Regions from separate parts of the Solibacillus sp. FSL K6-1523 genome, predicted to be linked through region 4. Evidence: riboswitches for the same ligand, from Rfam matches in the RefSeq annotation. Region 4 holds a riboswitch; each other region holds the start of a gene.
What was found. Region 4 has a riboswitch for S-adenosylmethionine ahead of metK (methionine adenosyltransferase). Riboswitches for the same ligand answer to the same signal wherever they lie in the genome.
Positions count from the first base shown of each region.

Region 1: it holds a riboswitch for S-adenosylmethionine, as region 4 does, so the genes downstream of both, MHI10_RS01955 (O-acetylhomoserine aminocarboxypropyltransferase/cysteine synthase family protein) here and metK (methionine adenosyltransferase) in region 4, are expected to answer to the same signal.
Region 2: it holds a riboswitch for S-adenosylmethionine, as region 4 does, so the genes downstream of both, MHI10_RS16925 (methionine ABC transporter ATP-binding protein) here and metK (methionine adenosyltransferase) in region 4, are expected to answer to the same signal.
Region 3: it holds a riboswitch for S-adenosylmethionine, as region 4 does, so the genes downstream of both, MHI10_RS19455 (bifunctional homocysteine S-methyltransferase/methylenetetrahydrofolate reductase) here and metK (methionine adenosyltransferase) in region 4, are expected to answer to the same signal.

Region 1 covers NZ_JBBOSU010000001.1:397,729-401,946, reverse strand. Annotated here, with positions in the region: gene MHI10_RS01955 (O-acetylhomoserine aminocarboxypropyltransferase/cysteine synthase family protein) at 306-1,610, opposite strand; SAM riboswitch class I at 1,733-1,848, opposite strand; gene nfsA (oxygen-insensitive NADPH nitroreductase) at 2,128-2,862, shown strand; gene MHI10_RS01945 (hypothetical protein) at 3,075-3,488, shown strand; gene MHI10_RS01940 (hypothetical protein) at 3,552-4,218, opposite strand, start outside.
Region 2 covers NZ_JBBOSU010000001.1:3,486,665-3,490,882, reverse strand. Annotated here, with positions in the region: gene MHI10_RS16950 (acyl-CoA dehydrogenase family protein) at 1-613, shown strand, start outside; gene MHI10_RS16945 (arsenate reductase family protein) at 746-1,102, shown strand; gene gcvH (glycine cleavage system protein GcvH) at 1,183-1,563, shown strand; gene MHI10_RS16935 (toprim domain-containing protein) at 1,632-1,958, shown strand; gene MHI10_RS16930 (thioredoxin family protein) at 1,966-2,268, shown strand; SAM riboswitch class I at 2,329-2,434, shown strand; gene MHI10_RS16925 (methionine ABC transporter ATP-binding protein) at 2,583-3,611, shown strand; gene MHI10_RS16920 (methionine ABC transporter permease) at 3,604-4,218, shown strand, end outside.
Region 3 covers NZ_JBBOSU010000001.1:4,045,248-4,049,465, reverse strand. Annotated here, with positions in the region: gene MHI10_RS19465 (globin-coupled sensor protein) at 1-472, shown strand, start outside; gene hemG (protoporphyrinogen oxidase) at 618-2,003, shown strand; SAM riboswitch class I at 2,115-2,213, shown strand; gene MHI10_RS19455 (bifunctional homocysteine S-methyltransferase/methylenetetrahydrofolate reductase) at 2,317-4,167, shown strand; gene metH (methionine synthase) at 4,160-4,218, shown strand, end outside.
Region 4 covers NZ_JBBOSU010000001.1:3,379,349-3,383,566, reverse strand. Annotated here, with positions in the region: gene pckA (phosphoenolpyruvate carboxykinase (ATP)) at 1-1,514, opposite strand, end outside; SAM riboswitch class I at 1,717-1,837, shown strand; gene metK (methionine adenosyltransferase) at 2,199-3,395, shown strand; gene MHI10_RS16250 (GLUG motif-containing protein) at 3,597-4,218, opposite strand, start outside.

The DNA of each region.
Region 1 (4,218 bases), 3.0 Mb from region 4:
CAAGTAGTTTAAACGATGCTGCAACATAATTTACATTACTTGGTTTATAATCCTTATTCTATTACTCGGTTTTAACTTTGTCAATAATACTTATAGAGTTACTTGGTTTTAATTTCAGCAACTTGCCCCTAACGAAATGATGAAAGGCGGACAAGTTTCTTCTACTATAATCAATTACGCCTCGGCGTAATTGTGTCCAGATTTTTTCGAGCTTGCTTTGCTCGAAAAAATTCCTTTTAAAAATCTGTGACATCCGCCAGAGGCTAACTTGATTCATCAGGGGTTTAACCCCCTGATGAATCAAGTTAAGCTTGAGTTTCTACTTCTAAAGTAGACGCAACTTTTGCTAAAGCTTGTTCTAAATCTGCAATAATATCTTCCGCTGCTTCTAAACCGATCGATAAGCGAATGAGCTCCTCGGATACACCAGCCACTTTTAATTCTTCCGCTGATAATTGTTGGTGTGTTGTCGATGCTGGGTGGATAATTAATGAACGTGCGTCCCCTACGTTTGCTACGTGTGAGAATAATTCCACGTTATCAATGACTTGACGACCTGCTTCACGTCCACCTTTAATGCCAAATGTTAAAATCGAGCCAAACCCATTTTTCAAATACTTCTTCGCTAATTCATGTGAAGGGAAATCTTCAAAGCCGTTATAGTTTACATAGTCCACGAATGGGTGGTTACGTAAATATTCCGCTACTTTTAATGCATTTTCATTATGGCGTACGATACGCAAATGAAGCGTTTCTAGCCCTTGTAAAAAGTTAAATGCTGCGTCTGCTGATAATGTTGGACCGAAATCACGTAACAGTTGAACACGTAGCTTTGTGGCAAATGCAGCCCCTGCTGTATCAATTCCGTAACGAAGTCCGTGATATGACGTATCTGGCTCTGTAAATCCTGGATGACGTCCTTGTGTCCAATCAAATTTCCCTGCATCCACGACAATACCACCAATTGTCGTACCGTGACCGCCAATCCATTTCGTAGCCGAGTGAATGACAACATCCGCGCCAAATTCAATTGGGTTCCCACCATATGGCGAAGCAAATGTGCTATCGATTAATAATGGTAATCCGTTTTCATGTGCAATTGTCGCAACTGCTTCAATATCTAACACATTTAAGCTTGGGTTCCCGATAATTTCTGCAAATACAGCCTTTGTTTTATCTGTAATTGCACTGCGGAAGTTTTCTGGGTCTGTTTCATCCACAAATTTCACCGTAATACCGTAGCGTGGTAATGTTGTGGCAAATAAATTATACGTACCACCGTAAAGCGATCCTGCTGCAACAATCTCGTCTCCAGCGCCTGCTAAGTTTAAAATTGAAAAGGCAATTGCTGCTGCACCAGATGAAAGTGCTACTGCCGCTGATCCCCCTTCCAATAACGCAACACGTTCTTCAAAAGCACCTACAGTAGGGTTCATAATACGCGAATAAATATTGCCCGCTTCTTCTAATGCAAATAATCGCTGCGCATGAGCAGTGTCTTTAAATGCATAAGCCGTTGAACGATAAATTGGTACAGCAATCGCACCCGTTACAGGATCTGGCTTTTGTCCACCGTGTAATAATAATGTTTCTGGTCGTAAATTTGTCATGAATAATAACCTCCAAAATAGTTTTCGATGGTAAAGTCGGTGTTATAGAGGAGGAGTTTTTTTGAATGAAAAAAAACCCTCTTCAGCTAAGAAGAGGGTTTGCAAATGAGCAAGTTTGCCTCCTCTTATCTTTCAAAATGCACATTGCATTTTGTAGGAAGTAGCACCTTAGTCAGTTCGTCACTCACTGGTTGCCGGGCATCACAGGGCCTATTCCCTCCGCCGCTCTTGATAAGAGTATGTGATTCATGTTCCATCGTTGTTTCACAGTATAAAACAGATCCTACCATTCCGTCAACAGTTAATTTAAAATTTTCTGATTTTCATATATTTTAAGATACCTCTCGAAACAAGTTAGTTGGAGTCGTGCCCGCGAAAAGCGGCCGGATCGGATTGGAAATCTACTCCACCTTTTTCGGAAAGATTTTAAAAGTTGGATTCTTTAGTTAAATATATATAAAATAAACTTAAAGGAACGTTCCTTAACTTTTATTTTTACATAGGGGGAGAATTTCACATGCAAACAAGAGAACTTTTACGTAGTCACACATCGGTTCGAAAATATTCAGGTGAACAAATTTCAAAAGAGACAATTGTTGATTTAATCGAAACTGCACAAATGGCGGCTAGCTCACATTTCGTACAAGCGTATAGTGTTATTTGGGTCACGGATGAGGAGAAAAAGGCAAAACTAGGTGAGTTATCCAAAAATGATTTCCAGTTCAAAACAGCGGGAGCTTCCTTCTTATTTTGCGTGGATTTCAAGCGTCTACAAGTTGCCGGTCAAAAACACGGTGTTGATATTGTAACGGATTCAGCAGAAAACTTACTTGTTGGTGTAGCGGACGTTTCATTATTCGCACAAAACTTTGTCATTGCAGCTGAAGCGATGGGCTACGGTATTTGCTATATTGGTGGAGCGCGTAACAATCCTGCTGAAATTAGCGAGCTATTTAATTTACCAGATCATGTATTCCCGTTATTTGCGATGACGATTGGTACGCCGACAAAGCGCAATGAAACAAAACCTCGTCTACCAGTAGCAGCGGTATTACACGAAAATAGCTATGATGTAGATCAATACGAAACATTATTAGCTGACTATGATGCCATGATGGAATCTTACTATGCAAGTCGTTCTTCCAATCAAAAGATGGCGACTTGGACGAAGCAAATGGCGGATTATTTAGTTGATCAAAAACGCCCATTCATGAAAGATTTCCTTGCAACAAAAGGCTTTACGTGGAAATAATCGCATCACCCCACACCATTTTAACACTCTGTTAACATGGTGTTTTTTTAAGCTTAGTAGCATGCCTTTTTAACTAATAGAATCAGTACTTTGCATTCACTCTTTTATTATGATTAGATATTTTAGCAATTCATATTACTCATTACGACTGAGGTTTTTTATGCTATTTTTTGCTATTATAAAGTGACTCATGTTATTAGGAGGTAGAGGAAATGTCGACTCCATTCATTGCGAAATCATTAGAGCGTCAACATTTGAAATCTGCTCGGAAGTATTCACTAATCATTTCTGATATTAATGTTGCATTAACTAAAATCCATCATCAAATTACAGATCAAATAGAACACTCAAAATATGAAGCTGTCACTGCATTTGCCAACCAATACATTGCCCATACATCCATTTGGCAACTTAAATTTGTGAGCAACTTTGAAAATCCTGAAGTGGTACTCATGCAAATTTTCCATTTAGACTATATTTTCAAAAATGAGCCTACTGATCATTTTTCAACCGAGCGAGAACTGTTAAACTTGCAATGGCAAAAGTTCGCGGATGTCATGCTATATACAGAACAACAACTTCAACTGCGTGAACAAAAAATGCTTCACTATATTCAAAATTACTAATATATATAAGAAAAGGCAGAGACGCTGTATCAACATCTCTGCCCTTTCCCTTTTTATATTCTTTTACAAACCTTCGATAATAATGTTTTTTACAGGTTGGAACTGTTCGCCAGTTTTTGCATACGTCATAACGATGCGGTCACCCTCTTGTAAATAAATCGCAAGTGGTACGATTTCTGAACTTACGATAAAGTTTTCACCCGAATTCATTAAGAATGAAACGAGTGTAAAATTACCGACACGCTCTTTATACACACGAACAACCTCACCTGTTACGGTAGCTTCTTCCGCTTTAGATGTGCCATCCACTATACTACTGCCACTATTTAAAGCCGTTTTATATAGTCTTAATGCCTCTTTTGGTGTGGAAGCAAAGGCTTTAACTTCAGGGTTCGCTGCGGAAACGATGAAATAATTTTGTAGGAAACCATTTGCATCAAGTACACCGGTTAACCAGCTCGCCTCGCCATAGAAGTTATAAAGAATTGGCATTTCGCCTTCCCATTTCTTCTCGATAAATTCCTTTTCAATAATTTGCAGTGCCCCTTGCGAATCCATGTATGATTCTTCTAAATTGCCCGTATAATATGTTGCCGCGCCTGTACGAGCATGCGTCAACGAATAACCAAGCATGGAATCAATACCCTCTTTTGGACTTGTGAAATCGGTGAAATAATACATTTCGCCATCTTCCATGAAAATCGGGCTAACATTTGCTTCCGTTCCTTCA
Region 2 (4,218 bases), 110 kb from region 4:
AGAGCGTATTTACCGTGATTCTCGTATTAACCGTATTTTTGAAGGGACAAATGAAATTAACCGCATGATCGTACCAGGTACATTCATGAAGAAAGCATTAAAAGGTGAATTACCGTTATTACAAGTAGCACAAGACTTACAAAATGAATTATTAATGCTAATGCCTGAAGAAATTGGCGAAGCGGCATTAGAGCAAGAAAAATATTTAGTGAAAAACGCGAAGAAAATTGCGGTTCTTGCGGCGGGCGCGGCAGCACAACGTTTTGGTGCTAAATTAGATCAAGAGCAAGAAGTATTAGTGAACATTGCGAATATCGCCAACCAATTATACGCAATGGAATCAGCAGTCATCCGTACACAAAAAGCAATCGCACGTGATGGGGAAGAAAAAGCTGCACAAAAGATTCTGTACACGCAAATTTTCTGCCAAGAAGCATTTGCAGAAATCGAAAAAGAAGCAAAAGAAACATTGCTTGCGACAGTTGAAGGGGATGCAGGACGTATAATCTTATCGGCATTACGTAAATTAACTCGTAATAATCCTTACAACCTTATTCCGAAAAAACGTGAAGCATCAGTTAAATTAATTGAAGCGGCAAAATATGTTGTATAAGTAAGTAATGGATCCTTGGCATAATTGTGTCAGGACGCCAGATCGGATGTGGGACGCCGCATCCGATTTTTGAATTGTGTAAGTGAATCCGATATAATAGAAGAAAGTAGATTGCAAAAAAGGAGCACTTTTATGACAATTCAATTGATTCAATACCCAAAATGTACAACTTGTAAAAAAGCACAAAAATGGTTCGATGAAAATGGGATTACATATGAAATTAGAAATATCGTCGAACAAACACCTACTGTAGAGGAGTTAGCTGCAATTTATAAAGAGAGTGGCTTGCCTTTGAAGAAGTTTTTCAACACGTCAGGCATAAAGTATCGTGAGCTTGGTTTGAAAGATAAATTGGAAACAATGACTGAAGCGGAACAATTAGCATTACTAGCATCGGATGGTATGTTAATTAAACGACCACTCGTTACAGATGGTAAAAAATTAACATTAGGATTTAAGGAGTCTGACTTCTTAGAAACTTGGAAATAAACCGTGTAACATATTGAATTTCCGAACGATTTATGGCAAACTGAACATGAATATACTACATATTACTTGGAGGGGTTATCATGAACACACCAAAAGAATTGAAATATACTAAAGAGCACGAATGGGTAAAAATTGAGGACGGCAAAGCAACAATCGGTATTACGCACTTCGCACAATCTGAACTTGGTGATATCGTATTCGTTGAGCTACCAGAAGCTGGCGACGATATTACGAAAGATCAACCATTCGGTAGCGTAGAATCTGTTAAAACAGTTTCAGAATTATATGCACCGCTTTCAGGTAAAGTTGTATCAGTAAACGAAGAGTTATCTGACAACCCAGAGTTTGTTAACGAATCTCCATACGAACAAGCATGGATGGTTGTTATCGAATTAACAAATGAAGCTGAGTTAGAAGAATTACTGGATGCAGACGCTTACACTCAATTTATTGAACAGTAATAATCCTTACGCTAAAATCTGTACATACAGGTTTTAGCGTTTTTTTAGCTTAAGTAGGAGGTTTAATAATGGAGAAATGCATTATCGTAGAAGGGCGCTCAGATAAGCTTCAAATTGCCCCTTTACTTGCTGAACAAGTCTTCATACTTTGCACGAATGGTACAATAAGTGAAGATGAATTAATTGCATTATTAACGCCGTACGAGCAATATGAAATGGTAACGATGTTCGATGTTGATAAAAATGGAGAAAAATTGCGCAAGTTGATGAATCGTACTTATTCTGAAGCGCAGCATTTAATCATTCCAAAGCAATATATTGAAGTGGCAGAGACGCCAGCTTCTGTTTTAATAGAGCTTCTTAAAGATGCGAAATTTTTAGTAAAAGAAGGCTGATAGTAGTATGGAAGAATGGACGAAAGAACAATGGATAGAGCAGCTACAAAGCGGAGAGCAGTGTGCGTTTTATTTATATACACCACTATGTGGGACATGTGATGTAGCGTCAAAAATGTTAACGGTAATTGAAGAGTTACTGCCAGATTTGCCGATTGGTATGGCGAATATCAATTATTTAGGCAATTTTGCAATGGACATGCAAGTGGAAAGTGTGCCGTGTTTAATCATTGCAAACAATGGTGAAATTAGGGAAAAGGTATATGCGTTTCAATCTGTACCGTTTTTATTTGCAATATTAAAAAAATGATTGACGTTCCTAATTTAACGTGATAGAGTATCATTTATAAATAAAAACTTAATAGCGTTACTCTTATGAAGAGAGGCGGAGGGAAGTGCCCTATGAAGCCCGGCAACCAGCATTGTATGATGAAAAGGTGCCAAATCACACAAAGTTTAACTTTGAGAGATGAGAGAACGGTTCAACATAAATGTGTGAAAACCTTTCTACTTGTCGTCGTGGAAAGGTTTTTTGTATTTTCTTTACAAAATGAATCGACCCACACGAAAAAATGTGTTTTGAAAATAACGAATTAGTTATTTCAAATCGAAGGAGTTCAAAAAATGATTGATTTACAAAATATATCGAAAGTTTATAAGACAAAAAACGGTGAACTAAAAGCCGTAGACCAAGTAAATTTATCGATTAAACAAGGTGAAATCTACGGTATTATCGGTTACAGTGGTGCTGGTAAAAGTACGATGATTCGACTATTAAATGGCTTAGAAAAACCAACAGTTGGTTCGGTCATTATTAATGGCAATGATATTTCAAAGGCATCTGGGAAAAAGCTGCGAGATGCAAGACAAAAGATCAGCATGATTTTCCAACACTTCAATTTACTTTGGTCACGTACAGTGGAAGATAATATCGCCTTCCCACTTGAAATTGCGGGTGTACCAAAAGAAGAACGAGCAAAACGTGTAGAGGAACTCATTGAGCTTGTTGGACTAGCAGGACGAGGGAAAGCGTATCCATCCCAATTATCAGGTGGTCAAAAACAGCGTGTCGGCATTGCCCGTGCACTTGCCAATAATCCGGAAGTTTTATTATGTGACGAAGCAACTTCTGCACTCGACCCAGAAACGACGGATTCGATTTTAGAGTTATTACTCGATATTAATAAAAAAATCGGATTAACAATTGTACTCATTACACATGAAATGCATGTTATTCGGAAAATTTGTGACCGCGTTGCTGTAATGGAAGCAGGTAAAGTAGTGGAGCAAGGGGAGGTACTACAAGTATTCCAAAATCCGCAAGCGCCAATAACGAAAAACTTTATGGCACAAATATCTGGTGAAACGCAGGAAATGCAAGCATCACTTGAGCAAATTTTAGCGAACTATCCATCAGGGAAAATTGTGAAGCTTGGCTTTGTAGGACAAACAACAGAGCAACCGGTCATTTCACAAATCATTAAGCAATTTGATATTGTCGTGAACATTGTACATGGCAAAATTTCCAATACAACAAGTGGTCCACTCGGTACATTATTTATACATATTGAAGGTTCGAGTGATCAAATTAATGCTGCTTTAGAATTACTTGCGCAACATAAAGTTCAAACGGAGGTGATTGAACATGATTGAGCAATTATTTCCGAATGTAGATTGGGCAAAGATGCTCGCTGCAACTTATGAAACAGTTTATATGACGGCTGTCGCAACTGCTGTAACATTTGTACTTGGTTTAATTATCGGGATTGTCCTATTTTTAACGAGTGATAATCAGCTATGGGCTAATAAAATCGTCCATTTTCTAACGGGTTCAGTCGTGAATATTTTCCGTTCGATTCCATTTATCGTCTTAATTATTTTACTCATTCCATTCACAAAATTTTTACTTGGCACAATTCGTGGTGCTAATGCGGCTTTACCGGCACTTATTATTGGTGCGGCACCGTTTTATGCGCGAATGGTGTTAATCGCCTTACGTGAAATTGATAAAGGGGTAATTGAAGCGGCTCGTTCAATGGGTGCTAAAACGTCGACAATTATATGGAAAGTACTCATTCCAGAAAGTTTACCAGCATTAATTTCGGGGCTTACAGTAACAGCTGTTGCACTCGTTGGTTACACGGCAATGGCGGGGATTATTGGTGCAGGTGGACTTGGAACTTCAGCGTTTTTAGATGGCTTCCAGCGTAACCGCCAAGACGTGACATTCGTGGCAACTGTTTTAATTTTGATTGTCGTA
Region 3 (4,218 bases), 670 kb from region 4:
AGTAGAAATTTCAAAGGAAATGGAAGCAACAATGGGGATTGTAACAAATATTGCAAACCAAACAAATTTATTGGCGCTAAATGCTGCAATTGAAGCGGCACGAGCAGGAGAAGCGGGTAAAGGATTTGGTGTTGTAGCAGGTGAAGTGCGAAAGCTATCTGAACAAACGAAAGAATCGGCTGTCAATGTAGGAGAACTATTAAAAAATACGAATGATCGCACGATGAAATTGCTTGAATCATTGGAGCAAATTCAGAAAGCTGTTCAAACAGGTGAGGAAAATATGGGAGGCACCGAAGAACAATTCTCACTTATCGTGGAGGCTATGGTGGAAACGAAAGAACAAAATAACCTAGTTGAAAATGAAGTGGAGCAAATGTGTGGCATCATATCGGAGCTTGGTCGAGCATTTGATGAAGTGACATTGTCAGCTGATACATTAGCTGTCATTTCACATGGGCTAGAAAAATAATGTATTTAATAAACCCATGCCATTTTGATTCAATTCAAAATGGTTTTTTCGTGCGATATTTGTAATATACGGTTTGCCTATTTTGAAGGGAAACCGATTATACTAAAGATAAATATAGTTATGTACGGGAATGGGAGCGATTAGGATGAAAACAGTTATCGTTGTAGGTGGCGGCATTACAGGTCTTTGCACGATGCATTATTTGAAAAGACAAATGGCTGAGAAAAAGGTAGCGGCGCGTCTTATTTTAATAGAAAAGAATGCGCATTTAGGTGGGAAAATTCATTCAGAATATGAAGACGGGTTTATTATGGAAACAGGTGCGGACTCTATTGTTGCGCGTCATCCTGGTGTACTGGAACTTGTACGCGAACTGGATTTTGAATCAGAACTTGTATATAACGAGACAGGTATATCCTATATTCATACGAATAATGAGCTTCATGCGATTCCAGCGGGCTCAACATTTGGTATTCCGATGAGTGTGGATTCATTAATGGCAAGTACGCTCATTTCTGAAGAGGGAAAAAAACGTGTGCTACAAGATTTTGAAATACCGAATACGGATTTTACAAAGGACAGTTCAATAGGAGAGTTTTTGGAATTTTTCTTAGGGGAAGAAGTTGTGCATAATCAAATTGCCCCAGTACTATCAGGCGTTTATTCAGGTGATTTGTATCAATTAAGTTTAGCATCGACACTCCCTTATTTAGTCGATTATAAAAATGATCATGGTTCAATCATTAAAGGGTTTGAGGAAAATCGAGAGCAGTTTGAGAAGGCCGCAAATAAGAAGTTCATTTCATTTAAAAATGGATTGTCTGCTGTCATCGATCGACTTGAGGAAATGTTGCCAGAAGTTGAATTTATGAAAAATGCTACAACAGAAAGTATTCGAAAAGTGGGAACGCGCTATGAGGTAATAGCTAACGGAGAAAAAGTGGAAGCGGACGTTGTTGTGCTTGCCGTTCCAAATGACACCGTGCGTAAAGTATTAGCGGATGCACCACTAGATAAAAATTTAAAACAGTTTTCAACGGCATCTGTACTGACGATGTATGTAGGTTTTGATGTGCCGGATGATGTATTGCCAGCGGATGGAACGGGCTTTATTGTTTCGCATCAGAGTGATTTAATGTGCAATGCATCGACTTGGACAAGTAGAAAATGGAAGCATACGTCAGCACAAGGTAACCTACTTGTACGTTTATTTTATAAAAATAGTAATCCGCGCTATGAACAATTAGCTGCAATGTCAGATGATGAGCTTACGAAAGTTGCGTTAGAGGATATTCGAATAAGCCTTGGCATTGAAGCACAACCAAAAATAGTGAATGTGACAAAGTGGATTGATCAAATGCCGCGTTATGATTTAGCGCATAATGAGGCGCTTGGTATTGTAATAGAAGATTTAGAGGCGCGTTATCCGAACGTAATACTTGCAGGTTGCTCGTATTTTGGTGTGGGCATTGGTGCATGTATTCAAAACGGGAAAAAAACCGCACAACAAATAATCAATGCAATTGTGTAAAGTTATGCTTGAATGTGCTAGAAGGTATTGACGTTTTTTTCATATAACGTTATGATTCTTTTAATTATTATTAAAAAATTCATATAATTACTAATAAAAAAATAATATTGTATCTTATCGAGAGAAGTTGAGGGACTGGCCCTATGAAACTTCAGCAACCAACGAATTGTCAGGTGCTAAATCCAGCAGGCAAATGCCAGAAGATGAGAGGGACCTAAACTTACTATGTGTAACGCCTTCTTTTTATATTAGAAAGAAGGCTTTTTTATATCAATAAATGACTGAAAATACTGTGAATAGGGGAGTGGATACAATGGGTTTACTAGAAGATTTAAAAACAAAAGTATTAACAGCTGATGGTGCAATTGGAACGTTATTATATTCTTACGGTTTAGACTATTGTCATGAGGAAATGAATATTGCACGACCAGAAATTATCGAAAAAATACATGGTGAATATGTAGCAGCAGGCGCGGATATTATCCAGACGAATACATATGGTGCGAATGCGATTAAACTTGCTCGTTATGGCTATGAAAATCGCGTGCAAGAATTCAATGAAGCGGCTATTCAAATTGCTAAGCGTGCGGCAGCGCCAGGGGGGCAGTATGTGTTGGCAACAATCGGAGGCATTCGCGGCGTCCGAAAAAATGATGTGACATTAGCAGAAATTTTAGATGCGTTTGAGGAACAAGTGAAAGTACTTCTCGCAGGACAACCGGATGGCTTTTTACTCGAAACGTATTATGATTTTGAGGAATTATCGCATTGTGTTCATTTATTGCGCACATTAACGGACTTACCGATTATTGCACAAGTGACGATGCAAGATCCAGGCGTTTTACAAAATGGCATGTCATTGAATGAAGCGTTATATGATTTGGAAGCGTTAGGCGCGGATATTGTCGGCAGTAACTGTCGCTTAGGGCCGTTCCATACAATTCAAGCATTTGAAGGTATAGCACTTCCGGAAAATGCGTTTTTATCGGCTTCTCCCAATGCTTCTTTATTAGATGTGGAAGATGGGCGTGTTGTTTATGAGTCAGAGGCAGATTATTTTGCGCGAGCTGCGGTTGAATTAGTGGAGCAAGGTGTTCGTTTAATTGGTGGCTGCTGTGGAACGACACCACAGCATATAGCGGCAGTGAAAAGTCGTTTAGCGCATGTTAAGCCGATTACAGAGAAAAAGGTGAAGAAAGAGCAAGGTTGGACAGAGTTTGTGCGTGTACCTGAACCACGTCAGCAAGAGCCTTTACATATAAAGGCGCAGCGCGAACGTTCAGTCATTGTAGAGCTAGATACACCACGTCATTTAGAAATTGATGGATTTGTGGAAGGTGCTAAAAAATTATACAACGCAGGTGCAGATGTCATTATGATGGCGGATAATTCCCTTGCCTCTCCGCGTATAAGCAATATTGCGATGGCGGCTATTTTGAAGCAACACGGTATACGTACATTGCCCCATCTAACTTGTCGTGACCGTAATTTAATCGGCTTGCAATCACATTTAATGGGCTTAGATGCATTAGAGTTGCATGACCTTTTAGTGGTGACAGGTGACCCGACAAAAGTGGGAGACTTCCCTGGGGCAACGAGTGTATATGATGTGTCATCTATGGAGTTAATTTCATTAGTGAAACAATTAAATGAAGGTGTTTCTTTCACAGGGAAAACATTGCGAAAGCAGGCGAATTTCTCCGTAGCAGGTGCGTTCAATCCAAATGTGCGTGTAGTAGAACGTGCGGTTGCGCGTTTAGAGAAAAAAATTGAACACGGGGCGGATTATTTTATTTCGCAGCCCGTTTATACAAAAGAAAAGATTAAAGAAATTTATGAGGCGACAAAGCATTTAGAAACGCCGATATATATTGGCATCATGCCTTTAACTTCATTTAGAAGCGCGAACTTCCTACATCATGAAGTACCAGGCATTAAGCTTTCAGAAGAAGCGTTAGCGCGTATGGAAGCTTGTGGTGAGGACAAGGAGGCTGCAACGAAAGAGGGCATAGCAATTGCCAAAGAACTTTTAGAAACAGCTTGTCAGTATTTTAATGGAATTTATTTAATTACACCATTCTTACGCTACGATATGACGTTAGAGTTAATCGACTATGTGAAAGCGTTCGATCTGAAATATAAAGGAGTCAAAACAAATGCTTAATCATCCAATTCAGGATCAACTACAAAAACGAATATTAATTATAGATGGTGC
Region 4 (4,218 bases):
AAACCAGCAAGTTCAGCTGCCTTTTTATCATAAGCGGCTTTATCTGCCCATGCATCACGAGGGTTTAATACTTCAGTTGGAACACCTTCAATAGCTACTGGAATGTTTAATCCGAATACTGCGTCTTGAATTGTTTCAACGTCGTTTAATTTGCCTTCGATTGCTGCGCGTACCATTGCACGTGTATAAGAAAGCTTCATACGGCTACCTACACCGTATTCGCCACCAGTCCAACCAGTGTTAACTAAAAATACTTGTGAACCGTGCTCGTCAATTTTCTTACCTAATTGATCTGCATAAACTGTCGCAGGAAGTGGTAAGAATGGAGAACCGAAACATGTTGAGAATACTGGTTCTGGCTCAGTAACGCCGCGCTCTGTACCTGCTAATTTAGAAGTGAAACCACTTAAGAAATGATACATTGCTTGCTCTTTTGTTAATTTAGAAACTGGAGGTAACACACCGAATGCATCCGCAGTTAAAAATACGATTGTTTTAGGGTGACCTGCTACAGATGGTAATACAATATTGTCGATATAATCGATCGGATATGCAACACGTGTGTTTTCAGTTAATGAAACATCATCGTAGTCACATACGCGTGTTTCTGGATCTACTACTACGTTTTCTAAAACTGAACCGAATTTAATTGCATTGTAAATTTCAGGCTCTTTTTCAGCTGAAAGATTGATTGTTTTTGCATAGCAACCACCTTCAATATTGAACACACCATTATCAGACCAACCATGCTCATCATCACCGATTAATTTACGGTCAGCATCCGCAGATAAAGTTGTTTTACCCGTACCAGATAAACCGAAGAATAAAGCGACGTCGCCTTCTTCACCAACGTTTGCAGAGCAGTGCATTGGGAATATTCCTTGTTCAGGTAGTAAGTAGTTCATAATACCAAAGATTGATTTTTTCATTTCGCCAGCGTATTCTGTACCACCGATTAAAATGATTTTCTTTTCAAGTGATGTAATGATAAATGTTTCTGAATCTGTGCCATCAACAGCAGGATCTGCTTTGAAGTTTGGTGCAGATACGATTGTAAAATCTGTAGCATGTGAAGCTAAATCTTCTGCAGTTGGACGGATGAATAATTGATGACAGAAAAGGTTGTGCCAAGCATATTCGTTAATTACTTTAATTGATAATTGAGATGCTTTATCGGCACCTGCAAAACCATTAAATACGAATAATTCATCGCGTTCTTTTAAGTAATTAATAACTTTAATATAAAGATTGTCGAAAACTTCAGATGAAATTGGACGATTCACTTTACCCCAGTCAATTTTTTCTTTAGAGCCATCTTCTTCAACTGTATATTTATCTTTAGGAGAGCGTCCTGTATATTTACCTGTTTCAGCGCGTAATGCACCATCAACTGTTAATGTTGCTTCACCACGTGATGTCGCTTTTTCAACTAATTGTGGTACTGATAATTGATTGTTAATATTTTCCCCGTTTAAAAGTTCTTTCAGCTCGTTAGCAATTTCTACCGAATTCATCGATTAAATACCATCCTTTTTTCATAGTATTCCCTTGTGGAGGGGAGTGGTTTGTTAATTCAAAAATAGTATAACACATTGCCTCCAATTATCTATACTAATTAGAGAAAAATTTTTTTCATATTTAGGAAAGTTTTAAAAATAAGACAAAATTAATTGACGTTAAAACGTTTTTAACGTAAGATGTTTAATTGAACGGATACTCTTATCCCGAGCTGGTGGAGGGTCAGGCCCTATGAAACCCGGCAACCTGCAATACGTGTCATAACGTAACGTGTTGGTGCCAACCTGATGCAAGGGGAATTTCCCTTGAACGATAAGAGTGAAAGGTAACGAAACATATTCCCCCTTTCCTCACGCGTGGTAAGCGCAACTATGTGAGTGAAGGGGTTTTTTTATTTTGGTGTTCTTTATAGGGTCAATAAGGGATGAAATAATTCCTGTGAATCGTAAAGAGGCAAAATGTGATTTTACAAATGAATTCTAATTTTAATCATAAATAAATAACCTTTCAAAACCCTCGTGTTAAAGCAGTGAAGCTTGGCGTTTATAATTAGCTTGTTTTTAGCGGAAGTCCCCCATCTTCATAAGTGGGGATGAAAGTAAAAACAAAATTTGAATTATAACCGGACATGGGTAACGAGTACCGTATCAATTTAGCAAAGTGACCTAGGAGGAAATGAAATGAAAAATCGTCGACTGTTTACATCAGAAAGTGTAACAGAAGGGCATCCAGATAAAATTTGCGATCAAATTTCAGATGCCATTTTAGATGCTATTTTAGCAGAAGATCCGAATGCACGTGTAGCTTGTGAAACTACGGTAACAACAGGCTTAGTATTAGTTTCTGGAGAAATTACAACGTCAACATATGTAGATATGAAGGGAATTATCCGTGATACAGTAGCAGGTATCGGTTATACGCGCGGTAAATACGGCTTTGACGCAGAAAACTTGGCGGTTCTTGTAGCTGTTGGTGAACAATCACCTGACATCGCGCAAGGTGTTGACCAAGCATTAGAAGCACGTGAAGGCTCGATGACAGATGAAGAGTTAGAAGCAATTGGCGCGGGTGACCAAGGTTTAATGTTTGGTTATGCATGTAACGAAACACCAGAGCTTATGCCGTTACCAATTTCATTAGCACATAAATTAGCACGTCGTTTAGCAGAAGTTCGTAAATCAGGCGAGCTTGCGTATTTACGTCCAGATGGTAAAACACAAGTAACGATTGAGTATGATGAAAACGATCAACCAGTGCGTGTTGATACAATTGTTATTTCAACACAACATGATGAAGAAGCAACATTAGAGCAAATTCAAGCAGATATGAAAGCATATGTGATTCAACCAATCGTACCGGCTGAATTATTAGATGAAGCGACGAAATACTTCATCAACCCAACAGGTCGTTTCGTTATTGGTGGACCTAAAGGTGATGCAGGTTTAACAGGTCGTAAAATTATCGTTGATACGTACGGCGGTTATGCACGTCACGGTGGTGGAGCATTCTCTGGTAAGGATGCAACAAAAGTTGACCGTTCAGCAGCATATGCAGCACGTTACGTTGCAAAAAATATTGTAGCAGCAGGACTTGCGGATCGTGCAGAAGTACAACTGGCATACGCAATTGGCGTTGCACAACCTGTATCAATTGCTGTCGATACATTCGGTACAGGAAAAGTGGAAGAAAGCCAAATGGTGGAGTGGGTACGTGAATTATTCGACCTACGCCCAGCAGGCATTATTAAAATGCTTGATCTACGTCGTCCAATTTATAAACAAACAGCAGCATACGGTCACTTCGGTCGTACAGATCTAGATGTTTCTTGGGAAAAGACAGATAAAGCAGCAGCATTACAGGAAAAAGCAGGTTTATAATTAAGATAGAATGTTAATCGTAAAATAGCTAAAGTTTGAAAGTGCCGAAACGCTGATGTAATCATTGTTTTGGCACTTTTTTACTTTTCGGCAAAATATTAAATGCATGTATTTTGGGCACAAAAAAGAAATGAGCCATTGTTGCACTCATTTCTTTCTGTACCTTCGTATCTGATCACATACATCCGCGTGATTTCTGTTCTATTGCATCTTCAACTTTGGATAATCCGTAATCGTACCAAAATCCCAAATATCAGTATCCCAACCAATGTAGATTGTTACTTCTGTTCCTTCTTTCATTTCGACAGTTGTGTGGGGGGTTCCTTTTCCAGTATCATCTGATTGTCCTGTTGTATCACTGTCGTAATAGCTGCTAGTTATGCTTCCACCAAAATAAACCAGCCCGACCAAGCCGCCTACATTATTACCAGTTCCCTCTACACTGCCTGTCGCGTAGCTATTTTTTATGCTTCCATAACCACGAACCAATCCGACCAATCCGCCTACATCGGAATTTCCCTTCACACTGCCAGTCGCGTAGCTATTTTCTATGCTTACATCACCATATCCGACCAATCCGCCTACATCGGAATTTCCCTTCACACTACCTGTCGCGTAGCTATTTTTTATGCTTCCATCACTAATTCCGACCAATCCGCCTACATCATTACGAGTTCCCTCTACACTTCCAGTTGCGTAGCTATTTTCTATGCTTCCAATGCTCCCCCCGGCCAATCCGCCTACTTGCCACTCTCCAATCACACTGCCAGTCGCGTAGCTATTTTCTATGCTTCCATCACTAATTCCGACCAATCCGCCTACT